Regions from separate parts of the Streptomyces sp. NPDC051913 genome, predicted to be linked through region 2. Evidence: riboswitches for the same ligand, from Rfam matches in the RefSeq annotation. Region 2 holds a riboswitch; each other region holds the start of a gene.

Region 1 (4,267 bases), on a different contig from region 2:
TGCCAGTGGGTGCCCCAGGTCTGGCCGACCCGGCAGCCGTCCAGGAAGGGTTCTCCCGAGGTCACGGAGGCGACCCCGTGATGGATCTCGTATCCCGTGACCCGTTCCCCGAGTGCCTCCCCCTCCGGCCGGGCAAGGATCTTCTCGGGGGCGAACCGAACCCTTAGGGGCAGCACCCCGAGCCCTTCGACCTGCCCCCGCCGGCTCTCGACCTCGTCCTCGATGTGCTCGCCGAGAACCTGGAAGCCGCCGCAGATGCCGAGGATCGGACGTCCCTCCGCGGCCCTTCGCACCAGGGCGCCGGCCAGCCCGCGCTCATGCAGCCACTCCAGTGCCCGCACGCTCCCGCGTGTCCCCGGGACGATGACGAGATCGGCGTCGGCGAGCTCCTCCGGCCGGTCCACGAACCGCACGACGAGACCCGGTTCGGCGGCGAGCGCGTCCACGTCCGTGAAGTTGGACATCAGGGGGACCGCGCAGACGGCGACCCGCAGCACGTCCTCCCCGACGGGCGGGGCGGTGTTCGACTCCCGGACGGTCCCTCTGAGGGAAACCCGCAGACCGTCTTCCTCGTCGATCCCGAGGCCGTGCCGGAAGGGCAGGACGCCGTACGTCCGCCGCCCGGTGAGCCCGTGGAGCATGTCGAGCCCGGGTTCCAGCAGCGACACATCCCCCCGGAACTTGTTCACGAGGAACCCGGCGACCAGCTTCTGATCCTCTGTCGAGAGCAGCGCGACGGTCCCGAAGAAGGAGGCGAACACGCCCCCGCGGTCGATGTCCCCGACCACCAGCACCGGAAGCCCGGCATTGCGGGCGATCCCCATGTTGACGATGTCGGTCCGTCGCAGATTGATCTCCGCCGGACTGCCGGCCCCCTCACAGATCACCGCGTCATACGTGCCCCGCAGTTCGGCGAGACAGTCGAGCACGGTCCCGAGCAGCTTCTGCTGCCGCCCCCCGTGATAGCCGCGCGCGCTCATCTCGCCGACGGGCTTCCCCATCAGCACGACCTGGCTGCTCTGCTCGCCACCGGGCTTGAGCAGCACGGGATTCATCAGCGCGGTCGGCTCGACCCGACAGGCCTGGGCCTGCATGGCCTGGGCCCGCCCGATCTCCGCGCCCTCCCGCGTCACGAACGAATTGAGGGACATGTTCTGCGCCTTGAAGGGCGCGACCTTGACCCCCTGCCGCACCAGCCACCGGCAGATCCCGGCGGTGACGACACTCTTGCCGGCGTCGGAGGTGGTCCCGGCGACGAGCAGCCCCCCGCTCATGACGTACGTCCCTTCTTCGTGGCCAGGGCCCGTGCGGCGGCACCGATGCCGAGCGCGAGCAGCCCGACGCGCCGCGAAAGCCGTACGGCGCGCTCGATGTCCCGCGTGGCGACGGCCCGCCCGGACTGATTGAGCACGGGCCGGTGCTCCACCCGCCCTCCGTAGGACAGGCTCCCGCCGAGCCGCACCCCGAGGGCCCCCGCGAACGAGGCCTCGACGGGCCCGGCGTTGGGGCTCGGATGCTTGGCGGCGTCGGCACGCCACGCTCGAACGGCCCCCCGGGAGTCGCTCCCGGCGACGGCGGCGAGTACGGCGGTGAGCCGCGCCCCCGGCCATCCGGCGAGGTCGTCGAGCCGGGCGGAGGCCCAGCCGTAGCGCCGGTACCGCTCGGACTTGTGCCCGACCATGGCGTCGAGGGTGTTGACGGCCCGGAACCCGAGCAGACCGGGCACTCCACCGAGCGCCCCCCACACCAGGGCGCCGACCACGGCGTCGGAGGTGTTCTCGGCGACGGACTCGACGACGGCCCGGGCGATCCCGTCGGCGTCGAGGGCCTGCGGATCCCGCCCGCACAGGTGCGGCAGCCGGGCGCGAGCGCCCTCGACGTCCCCCGCCTCCAGAGCCAGACCGATGACCCGGGCCTCGCGTGCGAGCGACGTCCCGCCCACCACGGCCCAGGTGGCGGCGCCGGTCAGCGCGACGGACGCGCTACGGGAGGGACGTACGACGCTCTGGGCGAGGGCGCCCAGCCCCACGGCGCCCCCGACGCACACGGCGGTGTGCAGCGCGCCCCACCCACGATGGTCCCGCCACAGAGCCTTCTCCACGGCGCCGGCGGCCCGCCCGAACACGGCGACCGGATGCCCCCGGCGTGGATCACCGAGCAGCAGATCTGCGACGAGTCCGGCGGCGGCGCCGTACGCGAAGACGCGATCGGCACGCATGCGCTCAGCCGGCCGTGGGGTCGGGCAGCGACCTGGTGCTGTACCTCGAACGGCAGGCGAGCATGGCGATATGTCCTCACTCAGGGTGTCCACGCCCTGGTTCGACGAGACCGACGGTGGGAGTTCCTGGCTCCCGGGGCTACCTACCCCGGTGACAGTGGCGGGACCGCGCCGGATTCACACCGGTCTTCCTCCCTGGCCGCCGTACTTGGCTCCGGCAGTCCACCACGGGCCCGGAAGGGCCGTCAACTCGCTGTTGACCTGCGGGAGCGGAGTGTGCAGAACCCCACATCGGCGGGCCCGCGGACGGGGTTCGCGAGGCCCGGAACGCGAAAGCGCCCTGTCCGGAATCCCCTCTTCGAGAGGCCCGGAACAGGGCGCGGAATCGTCGTGGTGCGGGTCAGGCGACGATCAGATAGATGCCGTAGCCCACCGCCGCCGCACAGGCGGCGAAGCAGGCGTACGCGCCGGTCACGGCGAGGGCCGCCGAGCCGCCCGCGGCCGAGGCCCGCTCCTGGCGAGAGAGGCCCATGATGCCGAGGGTGAAGAGGGCCACGAGGGCCACGGTGACGACGAGGCTGACGCCGAAGACGGAGCCCAGTGCTTGCCAGTCGATCTTCATGTTGCTTGGTTTCCTTCGTCGCTCAGACCGCGGCGGCCGGCGGGGCCGCCGGTTCCGTGGAGGCCGCGGCCGCTGCCGGGGCGGGGATCGTGGCGGTCAGGCCGTCCGTCACGGTGCCCGCCGGAGGCGGGGTGACCGCGGCGATCGCCGTCGTGACCACGCCGGCCGGCTCGTCGTCGGTGTCGTTGACGTTCGACGCGTCCACGACCTCGCGGCGCGAGATCTTCCAGATGGCCGCGCTGGAGGCGATCAGGAAGATCAGGACGACGCCCGTGCCCCAGTCACCGAGGTCGGTCACCGACTCCGCCAGCGCGCCCACCAGGGCGGCCGCCGGGAGCGTGAGGCCCCAGGCCACGAACATCCGCGTCGCCGTCGACCAGCGGACCACGCCGCCCTTGCGGCCGAGGCCCGCGCCCATCACCGAACCGGAGACGGAGTGCGTGGTGGAGAGGGAGAAACCGAGGTGCGAGGAGGCCAGGATGACCGTCGCCGCGCTGGTCTGGGCGGCGAAGCCCTGCTGCGGCTGGAGGTCGGTCAGACCCTTGCCCATCGTGCGGATGATGCGCCAGCCGCCGAGGTAGGTGCCGAGCGCGATGGCCAGACCCGCGGAGAGGATGACCCAGGTGGGCGGGTCGGAGTCGGGCGCGACGGCGCCGCCGGCGACGAGGGCGAGGGTGATGATGCCCATCGTCTTCTGCGCGTCGTTCGTGCCGTGGGCGAGGGAGACCAGGCCGGCCGAGGCGATCTGGCCGGCGCGGAAGCCCTTGGCGGCGGCCTTGCCGTCCGCCTTCTTGCCGAGGGAGTAGGAGAGGCGGGTTGCCAGCATGGCGGCGAGGCCCGCGACGATGGGCGCCGCGATCGCCGGGATCAGGACCTTGGTGACCAGGACGTCACCGTGGACCGCGCCCATGCCCGCCGAAGCGATGGTGGCGCCGATCAGACCGCCCATGAGGGCGTGCGAGGAGCTGGAGGGGAGTCCGACCAGCCAGGTCAGCAGGTTCCAGAGGATCGCGCCGACCAGTGCGGCGAAGATGACCTCGGGACGGATGCCGCTCTCGTCGACGAGACCCTTGGAGATCGTGTTGGCGACCTCCACGGAGAGAAAGGCGCCCACAAGGTTGAGCACGGCGGACATGGCCACCGCGACCTTGGGCTTGAGCGCACCGGTCGAGATGGTCGTGGCCATCGCGTTGGCGGTGTCGTGAAAACCGTTCGTGAAATCGAACGCAAGTGCGGTTACCACCACAATCGCGAGGATCAGCGAGAAGTTTTCCATTTACCCAGGCAATCGTTCGAGCGTCATTGGCACGTTGAACGTAGGTAACCAGGGTGAACGGAAGATGAACTGAGGCAGGCCGCACGGTGTCTGGAACCGAGGGTTTTCCCTCCGATGCCGACGGCGCCCACCGCGCGGCCCGTGCGCCGCA
Region 2 (4,267 bases):
CCGGGACGAGAAGGGATGCGGACGGACCGGCGGGAGGAGGACCCGCGTCAGGGCTTCCGCTGCCGCTGAAGGCCGCCGTCGACACCGATGTCGGACCTTCACCGAATCGACATACCGATATGCGGACGAGGTCTTCCACTCCTGTTACACCGTGACCTAGATTGCCTGCGCGTTACACGGTGATCAGTGAGGGGATGGAGCCGCCGCATGTCATCAGATTCGCCCGAGGCCAGACCACCGGTGGTGACACCCGTCCGCGTGGTCATCGCCCTGTGCCTCTTCGCGCCCTTCGTGGCGATGTTGTGGGTGGGGTCGTACGCGAAGGTCGACCCGACCTTCATCGGCATCCCGTTCTTCTACTGGTACCAGATGCTGTGGGTGCTCATCTCCACCGCGCTGACGATGACCGCGTACAAGCTCTGGCAGCGTGACCAGCGCGCCCGTCGTGGAGGTACCAAGTGAACGACGGCGTGAACGGCGTCGCGCTCGGCGTCTTCATCTTCTTCTTCCTGGCCGTCACGGTCATGGGCTTCCTCGCCGCGCGCTGGCGCAAGGCCGAGAACGAGCACTCGCTGGACGAATGGGGCCTGGGCGGCCGGTCGTTCGGCACCTGGGTCACCTGGTTCCTGCTCGGCGGCGACCTCTACACCGCGTACACCTTCGTGGCCGTCCCGGCGGCGATCTACGCCGCGGGCGCGGCCGGCTTCTTCGCGGTGCCGTACACGATCCTCGTGTACCCCCTGATCTTCACCTTCCTGCCCCGCCTGTGGTCGGTCTCGCACAAGCACGGCTATGTGACGACCTCCGACTTCGTGCGCGGACGCTGGGGTTCGAAGGGCCTGTCGCTCGCGGTCGCCGTCACCGGCATCCTCGCGACGATGCCCTACATCGCCCTCCAACTCGTGGGTATCCAGGCCGTTCTGGACGTCATGGGCGTCGGCGGCGGCGAGGACACCAACTGGTTCGTGAAGGACCTGCCGCTGCTGATCGCGTTCGGCGTGCTCGCGGCGTACACGTACTCGTCCGGTCTGCGGGCCCCCGCCCTGATCGCGTTCGTCAAGGACACGCTGATCTACATCGTCATCGCGGTGGCGATCATCTACATCCCGATCAAGCTGGGCGGGTTCGACGAGATCTTCGCCAAGGCGGGCGAGGCGTACAGCCAGACCAACCCGGCGACGGGCGCGCCACGCGGTGCGCTGGTGCCGGGCGAGCCGGGCCAATGGACGTACGCCACCCTGGCGTTGGGCTCCGCGCTCGCGCTCTTCATGTACCCGCACTCGATCACCGCGACGCTCTCCTCCAGGAGCCGTGAGGTGATCCGCCGCAACACCACGATCCTGCCCCTGTACTCGCTGATGCTGGGTCTGCTGGCGCTGCTGGGCTTCATGGCGATCGCGGCCGGGGTCAAGGTCACCAACGGCCAGTTGGCGATCCCGCAGCTGTTCGAGGACATGTTCCCGGCGTGGTTCGCGGGCGTGGCCTTCGCGGCGATCGGCATCGGCGCGCTCGTGCCCGCCGCCATCATGTCGATCGCGGCGGCGAATCTCTTCACCCGCAACATCTACAAGGACTTCATCAAGCCGGACGCGACTCCGGAGCAGGAGACCAAGGTCTCCAAGCTGGTGTCCCTGCTGGTGAAGGTCGGCGCGCTGGTCTTCGTCCTGACCATGGACAAGACGGTCGCCATCAACTTCCAGCTCCTGGGCGGCATCTGGATCCTCCAGACCTTCCCGGCCCTGGTCGGCGGTCTGTTCACCCGCTGGTTCCACCGCTGGGCCCTGCTCGCCGGCTGGGCGGTCGGCATGATCTACGGCACGGTCGCCGCGTACGGCGTCGCCTCCCCGACCCAGAAGCACTTCGGCGGCTCGTCGAAGGAGATCCCGGGCATCGGCGAGATCGGCTACATCGGCCTGACGGCCTTCGTGCTCAACGTCGTGGTCACGGTGGTCCTCACCTTCGTCCTGAAGGCCCTCAAGGCCCCCGAGGGCGTCGACGAGACCAAGCCGGAGGACTACACGGCGGACGCGGGCGACCCCGGCGTCCAGGTCGAGCTGCCGCCGGCGACCGCGGGCACCTCGCACTGAGTGTTTCCCTGATCAGCGGGCCGCCGGAACATCCGGCGGCCCGTTGTCGTGCAGGTCGGGCACACTCGCTCCCATGGACATCGAGATCCGGGCAGCGGAACCCGGCGAATACGACACCATCGGCGAGATCACGGCCCAGGCCTATCTCCTGGACGACCTCCTGGCCTTCGGTGAGAGCGACTGGTATCTGGGCGAGTTGAGAGACGTCGCCAAGCGGGCCGCCTCCGCCGAGGTACTCGTGGCCACCCTGGGCGGCGAGCCCGTCGGCACCGTCACCTACGTCGCCGCCGGCGGTGCCATGGCCGAGCACGCCCGGCCCGACGAGGCCGTGATCCGCATGCTCGCCGTCGGCCGCGCGGCGCGTGGCAGAGGGGCCGGCGAGGCCCTCGTCCGCGCCTGCGTCGACCGGGCGAGGGCGGCGGACGGCTGCACGGGCATCGTGCTGTCGACCCAGGAGATCATGTACGCCGCCCACCGCATCTACGAACGCCTCGGCTTCGTCCGCGCACCCGAGCGCGACTGGCAGCCGATCCCGGGTGCGGAGTTCACGCTTCTCACCTATGAGTTGACGCTCTGAAGTCGCCGCGACACAACATCTAGGGGTGCCACCCGAACCCGGCACAAGATGTATGCTCATGCTCGCTGTCGCCGCAGGGGAATCCGGTGCGAATCCGGAACTGTCCCGCAACGGTGTACTTGTGCATGTCTTGTGCGTGTACGGGAGTCAGTCCGAGGACCTGCCGACAGCGTGCCCAGGCCGCCGTGGCCCGGGTGCCATGACGTCCGGGCCTCGTGGAGTGGGCCGGTGGACGCGACGCCGTGTGCGCTCGTGCTGCCCCCTGCTCTCCGCCAGGCCCCGTGCCGAGCGAGGGAGAGCCCCCCAGTGACCATCGCGCCAGCCGATCCGGCTTCAGCGGTCCAGGCGGAGAACGACGGTGCCGGTACCGCCCTGTTGCGGACCCTGACCGAGCTGACCGCCGACCTGCCCGACGCCGACCCCGGACGGGTCGCCGCCGCCGCGCTGCGCGGCCGCTCCGGCCGGGCGGACTCCGATGGCGGCGCGGAGCTGCGCGAGCTGGCGACGGAGGCCGCCGCCGGTCTCATCTCCGAGGACCCCGCCTACTCCCGGCTGGCCGCCCGGCTGCTGACCATCAGCATCGCCGCCGAGGCCGCCTCCCAGGGCGTCACGTCCTTCACCGAGTCGGTCGAGGTCGGCCACCGCGAGGGCCTGATCGCCGACCGCACGGCGGAGTTCGTACGGGTCCACGCGGCGCGGCTCGACGCGCTGATCGACCCGGCCGGCGACGACCGCTTCGGCTACTTCGGGCTCCGCACCCTGCACAGCCGCTACCTCCTGCGGCACCCGATCACCCGCCAGGTCATCGAGACGCCCCAGCACTTCATGCTGCGCGTCGCCTCCGGCCTCGCCGAGGACGACACGACCCGCGCCCTGGACGAAGTCGCCGCGCTCTACGGGCTCATGAGCCGCCTCGACTACCTGCCGTCCTCCCCCACGCTCTTCAACTCCGGCACCCGGCACCCCCAGATGTCGTCCTGCTACCTCCTCGACTCCCCGCTGGACGAGCTGGACTCCATCTACGACCGCTACCACCAGGTGGCACGGCTGTCGAAGCACGCCGGTGGCATCGGGCTGTCGTACAGCAGGATTCGTTCCCGCGGCTCCCTCATCCGGGGCACCAACGGGCACTCCAACGGCATCGTGCCGTTCCTGAAGACGCTGGACGCGAGCGTCGCCGCGGTGAACCAGGGCGGTCGGCGCAAGGGTGCGGCCGCGGTGTACCTGGAGACCTGGCACTCCGACATCGAGGAGTTCCTGGAGCTGCGCGACAACACCGGTGAGGACGCCCGGCGTACGCACAACCTGAACCTCGCGCACTGGATCCCGGACGAGTTCATGCGCCGCGTGAACGCCGACGCCGAGTGGTCGCTGTTCTCCCCGGCCGACGTGCCCGAGCTGGTCGACCTGTGGGGCGAGGAGTTCGACGCCGCGTACCGCAAGGCGGAGGCGGCGGGGCTCGCCAAGAAGACCATCCCGGCCCGTGACCTCTACGGCCGCATGATGCGCACCCTGGCGCAGACCGGCAACGGCTGGATGACCTTCAAGGACGCCGCCAACCGCACCGCCAACCAGACGGCGCTGCCCGGCAGCGTGGTCCACT
Region 3 (4,267 bases), on a different contig from region 2:
CCCGCGTTGACGGCCCCGCCGACCAGGGCCGAGCCGGGTGACACCTCCACGGGTTCGCTCTCGCCGGTGACCAGGGACAGGTCCACGGCGGAACTGCCTTCCGTCACCCGCCCGTCGGTGGCGACCCGCTCACCCGGGCGCACCACGAAGACCTGTCCCACCCGCAACTGCTCGATCGGGATCGAACGCTCGCCGTGCTCGTCCCGTACGGACACCTGCTTGGCCGCCAGTTCTACCAGCGACCGCAGCGCCGCCCCGGTTCCGCGCCGGGCCCGGCCCTCCAGGTACCGCCCGGTCAGCACGAACAGCGGGACACTGACAGCGGCTTCGAGGTACACGTGCGCCATGTCCTCGGAGGCGGAGGGCACCAGGCTGAACGACATCCGCATCCCGGGTTCGCCCGCCCCGCCCAGGAACAACGCGTACACCGACCAGGCGAACGACGCCAGGACTCCGAGCGAGACCAGGGTGTCCATGGTGGCCGTGGAGTGCCTCAGCCCCCGCAGCGCCCTGATGTGGAACGGCCAGGCACTCCACACCGCCACCGGGGCGGCCAGGGCGAAGCAGAGCCACTGCCAGTCGCGGAACTGAAGCGTCGGCACCATCGACAGCACCAGAACCGGCACCGCCAGCAGCACGGTGACCAGGAGCCGTTCGCGCTCACGACGAGCCTCGTCGCTCCCGGCCTCGTCCGTCTCCTGGCTGTCACCGTCATCCTCGCTCACGGGCAGTGCGGCCAGGTAGCCGGCCTGCTCGACCGCGGTGACGAGATCCGCCGGGACCATCTCGGCGGGATGGCGGACCCGCGCGAGCCCTGTGGCCAGGTTGACCGTGGCCGTGACGCCCTCAAGCTTGCCGAGCTTCTTCTCCACCCGGCGGACACAGGCCGCGCAGGTCATACCGCCCACGGTGATGTCTGTGACGACCGGACCCGACGCCGGTTCGGTCACCATCACTCATCGCCCCCGTGACTCATCCCGGGCATCTCCCCCATGTCTCCGTCCGTCCCCGACGTCTCGTCCGCGCCTGCGCCGCTCTCGCCGCTGCCGCCGTTCTCCCCAGTGCCGTGCATGCCGGGCGCCACGGGGCCGACCGCGGATCCGACGGCGTAGGACACCGTGAACACCAGGACGAGCAGGAGCAGGAAGCCAACGAGCGCGGGAGGTGGCACCCATCTGCGAGCGGTCGCGTCGGCGGCGCGGGATTGCGGATCGTCGGCCATGCCCGACCTTTCGTGGTCGCATTGAACCGTCTTGTGAATGACGGGAGTTGTAGCCGTACCCTCCAGTAGTCGAGTCGCGGGGAGGTCGAGTTCCGAGGGGCCGCCGTGACCTACGTCACCCCGAGGCGACACCTCGGTCAGAAGGGCGCGAACAGATGAGCAGCCGGACGGCCTGCGCAACCACGACGACGGTCGCGGTCATCAGTGACGTCACCACGGGCAACCTGCGTCGCAGCAGGTGGCCGTCCACTCCGAGCCCGGCCGCCGCGTCGTCGCCGATCACCGGCGCGTCGCGGGCCGTCCCTGGCTGAACAGCCGGATGACGCGAGGGCGAGCGCGATTGTCGGCAGGCACAGGTCGGACCGGACGGCTCCCGCGAGGCTGCCCCTGATGCCGTCGAGCCGGCTCGGTAAGCTGCCCGCTGCGCTGGGCGATGGGGAGGAGCGCGTGCAGCCCGACCCCGATGGCGCTCGAACCGGCACCGACCACGGCGGCCGCCAAAACGCGCGGCAGCCGCAGATCCCGGCCGATCTGGTCCTGGAGCGGATCCAGACCGCCGGTGTCCCCCATGAGGTGACGCACGATCACCTGCCATACGCCACGTGCGGGCCCGTGAGGCGGCCGTCGCCCGCACAGCGCGTGCACGTTGGCGCGGTCCGTGCGACGCGGAGACCACGCGGGCGCGGTGCGGGCCGACTTCCACAGCGAGGAGAGGTGTCTCCTCGTACGGTCTCGGTCCGCCTGCACGATCTCAAGTGTGCTGCGTCACCCTCCGGATCCTGGACGACTCCGGCGCTTGCCCACGGACACCCCGTACGCTGGCCGTGCAGCTGGTTCACCCCGTCCGCCAGACGGGGTGTCGCAAGAGGGAACCCGGTGGGAATCCGGGACTGCCCCGCAGCGGTGAGCGGGAACGACCGCCGTCATACGCACTGGACCCGAAGTACCGGGCCTGGGAAGCGACGGCCAGTAGGTGTCCTCACATTCGTGTGTGAGGACGTGCTCGCGAGTCCGAAGACCTGCCAACTGCCCGTGTGCGAACCCATTCGCGCGCGGACATCTCGGTGACCTCGTGGGCGGGTCGGCGTGCACACCGAACGGACGGCCGTGACCGGTCGCAGGCGTCCGGTGCGTGACCCCTTCGCGCTCTCGTCCCGTTGCCGGGATCTCAGGGATTCATCTCGCGAAGGAGATCTCCGTGACCACCAAGTCCGCTTCCGCGGCAGCACGGGCCACCGTGTACGGCTACCCCCGCCAGGGCCAGGGCCGGGAACTGAAGAAGGCGATCGAGGGCTACTGGACGGGGCACGTCACCGCCGACGCCCTCCGTGCCACCGCCGCCGATCTGCGCGCCGCCAACTGGCGCCAGCTCGCCGAGGCCGGCATCGACGAGGTGCCCACCGGCGATTTCTCGTTCTACGACCACGTCCTGGACACCACCGTCATGGTCGGGGCGGTCCCGACCCGCCACCGCGACGCCTTCGACAAGGACTCCCTGGACGGCTACTTCGCCATGGCACGCGGCACCCAGCACGTGGCACCGCTGGAGATGACCAAGTGGTTCGACACCAACTACCACTATTTGGTACCGGAGTTGGGTCCGGACACGGCCTTCACCGCGAACTCCGCCAAGCAGGTCACGGAACTGAAGGAGGCTGTGGCCCTCGGCCTGGCCGCCCGCCCCGTCCTGGTCGGCCCCGTCACCTACCTCCTCCTGGCCAAGCCAGCACCCGGCGTGCCCGCCGACTTCGAGCCGCTCACCCTGCTGGACCGGCTGCTGCCGGTGTATGCCGAGGTCCTCGCCGACCTGCGCGCGGCCGGCGCCGAGTGGGTGCAGCTCGACGAGCCTGCCCTCGTGCAGGACCGTACCCCCGCCGAACTGAACGCCGCTGACCGCACCTACCGGAACCTGGGCGCGCTCGCCGACCGGCCGAAGCTGCTGGTCGCCTCCTACTTCGACCGGCTCGGCGACGCTCTGCCGGTGCTGGCCAAGGCCCCGGTCGAGGGCCTCGCCCTGGACTTCACCGAGGCGGCCGCCGCCAACCTAGACGCCCTGGCAGCCGTGGGCGGGCTGCCCGGCAAGCGCCTGGTCGCGGGCGTCGTCAACGGCCGCAACGTCTGGATCAACGACCTGTCGAAGTCCCTGTCCACGCTGGGCACCCTCCTTGGCCTCGCCGACCAGGTCGACGTCTCCGCCTCGTGCTCCCTCCTCCACGTGCCTCTCGACACGCAGGTCGAGCGCGACATCGAGCCGCAGATCCTGCGCTGGCTGGCCTTCGCCCGGCAGAAGACGCCCGAGATCGCCGTCTTGGCCAAGGGCCTCACCCAGGGCACCGACAGCATCACGGCCGTGCTGGCCGCCAACCGCGCCGACCTCGCGTCCCGAGCTCACTCTCCCCTCACCAGCGACCCCGCCGTCCGCACCCGAGCCGAAGCCGTCACCGACGCCGACACCCGCCGCACCCAGCCGTACACCGAACGCGCCGCCGCCCAACGCGCCCACCTGGGACTGCCGTTGCTGCCCACGACGACCATCGGGTCGTTCCCGCAGACAGCCGAACTGCGCGTCGCCCGTGCGGACCTGAGGGCCCGAAGGATCGACGTCACCACCTACGAGGAGCGGATCGAGGCGGAGGTCCAGGAGGTGATCGCCTTCCAGGAGAAGGCCGGCCTCGACGTCCTCGTGCACGGCGAACCCGAACGCAACGACATGGTCCAGTACTTCGCCGAGCAGCTGACGGGGTACCTCGCCACCCAGCACGGCTGGGTCCAGTCCTACGGCACCCGGTACGCCCGCCCACCGATCCTGGCCGGTGACATCTCCCGCCACGAACCGATGACCGTGCGCTGGACGACGTACGCCCAGTCCCTCACCTCACGGCCGGTCAAGGGCATGCTCACGGGGCCTGTCACCATGCTCGCCTGGTCCTTCGTCCGCGACGACCAGCCCCTCGGCGACACCGCCCGCCAGGTCGCCCTCGCCCTGCGCGACGAGGTGGGCGACCTTGAGGCCGCGGGAACCTCGGTCATCCAGGTCGACGAGCC
Region 4 (4,267 bases), on a different contig from region 2:
GACCCCGGCCAGGTGACCGTCTTCGGCGAGTCGGCCGGCGCCGGGTCCGTCGCCGCGCTCCTGGCGATGCCGCGGGCGCGCGGCCTGTTCCGGCGTGCGATCGCGCAGAGCGTGCCGGGCACGTACTTCTCGGACGCGCTGGCCAGGGACATCGGCGAGGCCGTCGCCGGTGAGCTCGGGCTGCGCGCCACCGTGGCGGACCTGGCGGGCGTGGACCCGCGCAAGCTGCCGGAGGCGGGGGCCGCCCTGAGCGGCCGGATGAGGGAGTTCCTGCCCCGGTGGGGCTCGGCCGCCCTGACCGCCACCCCGTACTCCCCGGTCGTCGACGGAGACGTCCTGCCGGTCATGCCGTGGCGGGCCCTGACGGACGGCGCCGCCCGGGACGTGGAGCTGATCGTCGGGCACAACCGTGACGAGTACCGCCTCTTCCTGATGATGGGCGGCCTGCTCGGCAAGGTGGACGAGCGGATGGCCTCGGGTGCGCTGGCCGCGTTCGGTCCGGGACCCGACGCCGAGCGGGCCTACCGCACCGCGTTCCCGGACGCCTCGGCGGAGCACCTCTTCGAACTCGTCCAGTCCGACTGGCTGTTCCGCATGCCCTCGCTGCATCTGGCGGACGCGCAGACCGCCGGTGGCGGGCGGGCGTACCTGTACGAACTCACCTGGTCCGCCCCGCTGCACGGCGGCGCGCTCGGCGCCTGCCACGGCCTTGACGTACCCCTGGTCTTCGGGCCGCAAGGGGGTGGGCTCGGCAGCATGCTCATCGGCCCCGAGCCCACCCCCGACATCGAGCGGCTCTCCGCGCACGTCCGCTCCGCCTGGACGGCGTTCGCCGCCACCGGCGACCCCGGCTGGCCCGCGTACGACTCAGAGGCCCGGCTCGTCCGACTCCTCGACACCGAGCCGACGGTGACCACCTACCCGGAGGAGGCCTCACGGCGGCTGTGGGAGCGGCACGTCTTCGAGGCGCTGCCCCTGCTCGCCGGCTGACAGGTCCCTGGGTGCGCTCGAAGGAGAGCGGCGGGGCTCGGGTCAGCGACCGCCCGGCCCCCCGCTGCCGAACGATCCGCTGCTGCCGTCGCTCCAGCGGCGCCGGTCCTTCTCGGGACCGGTCCGGGTGCTGCTGTTGCCGAAGGCGGGCATCTCGTGCGGCGTCAGGCGCTGGTCGCTGCGGGGCACCTCGTCGGGCTCCCTGTTCTCCATGACCTCGCGGACGGGCCCGCCCTCGGGCAGCCTCGGCTGCTCCTCGGGGCTCGGGGGCGGCGGTTCCTGGCGACGGATGCGTGCGCCCAGCCAGAACGCGCCGAGCAACAGGGCGACCACGACCAGACCCGCCACGATCAGCCCGACGCCCAGGGCGCCGCGACCCGCGGCCATCTCCATCCATGCGATGTTCATGGCCCCGCGAGTACCCCCGCCGGCGTGCGTGAACCCGCCCCCGCGACCGGCGCGACCTCCGGCGAGGGGGTTTGACGCGAGCCGCGGCGGCTACCCGCGCGGTGTGACAGCGACGACATCCCAACAGGAGCTCATCCGGTTCCTGGAGGACCGTTTCGCGTGTGCGCAGGCGTGCACCGATTGCGCCCGGGCATGTGCGGTGCGTGCCAGCCTCGTGGATCCGGACGGGACCGAGCAGCAGGAACTCGTACGACGCAAGGGCATCATGTGCGCGGAGGTGTGCGACGCGACGTGCCGGGTGCTGTCCGAGCAGAACCGGCTGGACGAGAGCGGTATCCGCGTCCAGCTCGAGTGGTGCCGGACGGTCTGCCTGGAGAGCGCCCACGCCTTCGACACCCAGCCGGGCGCGGAGGAGGCCGCCAAGGCCTGCCGGACCTGCGCCCAGGCCTGCACGGACTTCATGGACACGCTGCACTGAGGTGCGGCGCACCTCTCACAGAGGTCGTCCCATCCGTACGTTCCAGCGGCCCGCCCTGCCGCTGAGCTCGACGGCGGTGAGCGGTGCGACGTCCGTGCGCCAGAACGACGACCTCGGCGCTCCCAGCGCGTGGACGAGCGCGGCGCGGACGATCTCGGGTTCGGCCACCGCGATCGTCCGGCCCGGTTCCGCGGCGAGCGGGTCCAGCCACGCCCCGACCCGTTCGCACAGCGCGTGCACCGACTCCCCGCCGTGCGGCGCCGCTTCCACGTCGGCCAGCCAGCGGGCCAGCGCCTCCGGCTCGGCGGCGCCCACCTCGGCCAGCGTCGCGCCGCGCCAGCGTCCGGTGTCGAGTGCGGCCAACTCCGGTGTGTCCAGGGCGTCGAGGCCGAGTGCGCCGGCCGTCTCCCGGCAGCGCACGGTGGGGGAGACGCAGACCTGACGGGCCGTGGGGAGCGTGCCCGCGGCGGCCTTCGCGAGCCGCAGTCCGGAGTCGTCCAGCGGGCCGCCGTCGTCGAAGCGGGCCTCCCGCAGAGCCGCGCTGATCGCGGGTGAGATCAACATCACTCGGCTGGTCATCGGTCCATTCCCCCGCCCAACATCCCTTCCGTACCGCGTAATTGACATGGCCACAGCGCTTCAGGGGCGCTCGTGGCCGAACCGTGCGCTCTTGGCCGCACCTCTCGCACGCGGTACCTTCTCGTCGATATCGACGACGGTTCGGTGGAAGCCGGTGGGATTCCGGCACGGTCGCGCCACTGTATGCCGGGCACACCCCCAGGGGTGGGCCGGGGGAGTCAGACCCGCCCCGTCGTCCTGTGCACCACCGAGACGGGACGCGAGTTCCCCCAGGAGGTCCTGCCATGGCGCAGACCGTCGCTCAGCCGACAACCAGCTCCACCGCCGTACCCGCAAAGCTGCCGATCGGCGCCATCGTCCCCTGGGCGGTCTTCTTCGGCGTCCTGATGCTGGTCCTGCTCTACTTCGTCGGCGCCGAACAGGGCGCCACCTCCCTGCTGTCCGGCGAGGGAGTCCACGAGTGGGTGCACGACGCCCGCCATCTGCTCGGCTTCCCGTGCCACTGACGGCGGCGAGGAAGCGTATCCGCGCATGAACTCCGCAACTGTCAGAAATCTCCTGGTCCGCGGCATGCTCGCGGGCCTCGTCGCGGGCCTGGCCGCGCTCGTCGTCGCGTACTTCCTCGGGGAGCCGCGCGTCGATCAGGCCATCGCCTTCGAGGAGAGCCACGCCCACGAGCACGGCGGCGAGGAACTCTTCAGCCGTACGCTCCAGTCCACCGCGGGCCTGTCCACCGGTGTCCTCGTCTACGGGGTCGCCTTCGGCGGCATCGCGGCGCTCGCGTACTGCTTCGCGCTCGGCCGGATCGGCCGCTTCGGGCCGCGCGCCAGCGCGCTGCTCCTGGCGGTCGCCGGACTGGTCGCGGTGTACGTCGTGCCGTTCCTCAAGTACCCGGCCAACCCGCCGGCCGTCGGTGACCCCGACACGCTCAACCAGCGGACCGCGCTGTTCTTCCTGATGATCGTCCTCAGCGTGCTGCTGACGGTGGGGACCGTCATCCTGGGCAAGCGTCTCGCACCCCGCCTCGGCAACTGGAACGCCACCCTCGCCGCGGGCGCGTTCTTCGTCCTCGTCGTCGGTCTGGCCTACGCGTTCCTGCCGTCGTTCAACGAGGTGCCGGAGCATTTCCCGGCCGCCCTGTTGTGGCAGTACCGGCTCGCGGCACTCGCCGTGCAGGTGACCCTGTGGACCGCCTTCGGGCTGGTCTTCGGGCTGCTGGCGGAGCGGCAGCTCGCGCCGAAGCCGGCCGAGCGGTCGGCGGGTGCCGGCAGTCAGCCGACTCCCGTCGCCCACTGAGCAGTTCAGCACCGAACGGGCCCCCGCCACGCGGGGGCCTTTTCGTATGCCTCGGTACCGTCTCGCCATTCCCTATTTCTGGAACACGTTCTACCGTGTGCGCCGACAGGACCGGTTCCGGGGAGCCTGGAGGCGCCGTGCATCTCGCATACACACCCGAGCAGCAGCGGCTGCGCACCGAACTGCGCGCTTACTTCGCCGAGTTGGTGCCGACCGACGCCAACGCCCGGCACGGCGACCGGCGGGAGCAGAAGCGCTTCTACCGCGAGACCGTCCGCCGCCTCGGCGCCGACCGCTGGCTGGGCGTGGGCTGGCCGAAGGAGTACGGCGGCCGTGGCCTGACCGCGATGGAGCAGTTCATCTTCTTCGACGAGGCCGCCCAGGCCGGCGTACCGCTGCCGCTGATGGCGCTGAACACCGTAGGGCCGACGATCATGCAGTACGGCACCGACGAGCAGAAGGCCTACTTCCTCCCCGGAATCCTCTCCGGCGAGCTCGACTTCGCGATCGGCTACA

The links. A riboswitch is a leader RNA that binds a small molecule or an ion and turns the genes downstream of it on or off. The one in region 2 is predicted to bind cobalamin.
Region 1: another riboswitch for cobalamin. It lies ahead of ACIHIX_RS22190 (cobalamin biosynthesis protein); the one in region 2 lies ahead of ACIHIX_RS01165 (ribonucleoside-diphosphate reductase subunit alpha).
Region 3: another riboswitch for cobalamin. It lies ahead of metE (5-methyltetrahydropteroyltriglutamate--homocysteine S-methyltransferase); the one in region 2 lies ahead of ACIHIX_RS01165 (ribonucleoside-diphosphate reductase subunit alpha).
Region 4: another riboswitch for cobalamin. It lies ahead of ACIHIX_RS14465 (CbtB-domain containing protein); the one in region 2 lies ahead of ACIHIX_RS01165 (ribonucleoside-diphosphate reductase subunit alpha).

Annotation. Positions count from the first base shown of each region.
Region 1 covers NZ_JBIUCI010000007.1:74,895-79,161, reverse strand. The annotation lists gene ACIHIX_RS22195 (cobyric acid synthase) at 1-1,274, opposite strand, end outside; gene ACIHIX_RS22190 (cobalamin biosynthesis protein) at 1,271-2,218, opposite strand; cobalamin riboswitch at 2,319-2,460, opposite strand; gene ACIHIX_RS22185 (hypothetical protein) at 2,619-2,840, opposite strand; gene ACIHIX_RS22180 (anion permease) at 2,863-4,116, opposite strand.
Region 2 covers NZ_JBIUCI010000001.1:253,793-258,059, forward strand. The annotation lists gene ACIHIX_RS01150 (DUF3311 domain-containing protein) at 208-462, shown strand; gene mctP (monocarboxylate uptake permease MctP) at 459-2,087, shown strand; gene ACIHIX_RS01160 (GNAT family N-acetyltransferase) at 2,161-2,664, shown strand; cobalamin riboswitch at 2,687-2,847, shown strand; gene ACIHIX_RS01165 (ribonucleoside-diphosphate reductase subunit alpha) at 2,971-4,267, shown strand, end outside.
Region 3 covers NZ_JBIUCI010000008.1:322,884-327,150, forward strand. The annotation lists gene ACIHIX_RS25730 (heavy metal translocating P-type ATPase) at 1-953, opposite strand, end outside; gene ACIHIX_RS25735 (hypothetical protein) at 953-1,222, opposite strand; cobalamin riboswitch at 2,037-2,264, shown strand; gene metE (5-methyltetrahydropteroyltriglutamate--homocysteine S-methyltransferase) at 2,421-4,267, shown strand, end outside.
Region 4 covers NZ_JBIUCI010000004.1:413,825-418,091, forward strand. The annotation lists gene ACIHIX_RS14445 (carboxylesterase/lipase family protein) at 1-990, shown strand, start outside; gene ACIHIX_RS14450 (DUF6479 family protein) at 1,033-1,398, opposite strand; gene ACIHIX_RS14455 (ferredoxin) at 1,502-1,876, shown strand; gene ACIHIX_RS14460 (histidine phosphatase family protein) at 1,892-2,455, opposite strand; cobalamin riboswitch at 2,550-2,702, shown strand; gene ACIHIX_RS14465 (CbtB-domain containing protein) at 2,740-2,961, shown strand; gene ACIHIX_RS14470 (CbtA family protein) at 2,987-3,751, shown strand; gene ACIHIX_RS14475 (acyl-CoA dehydrogenase family protein) at 3,889-4,267, shown strand, end outside.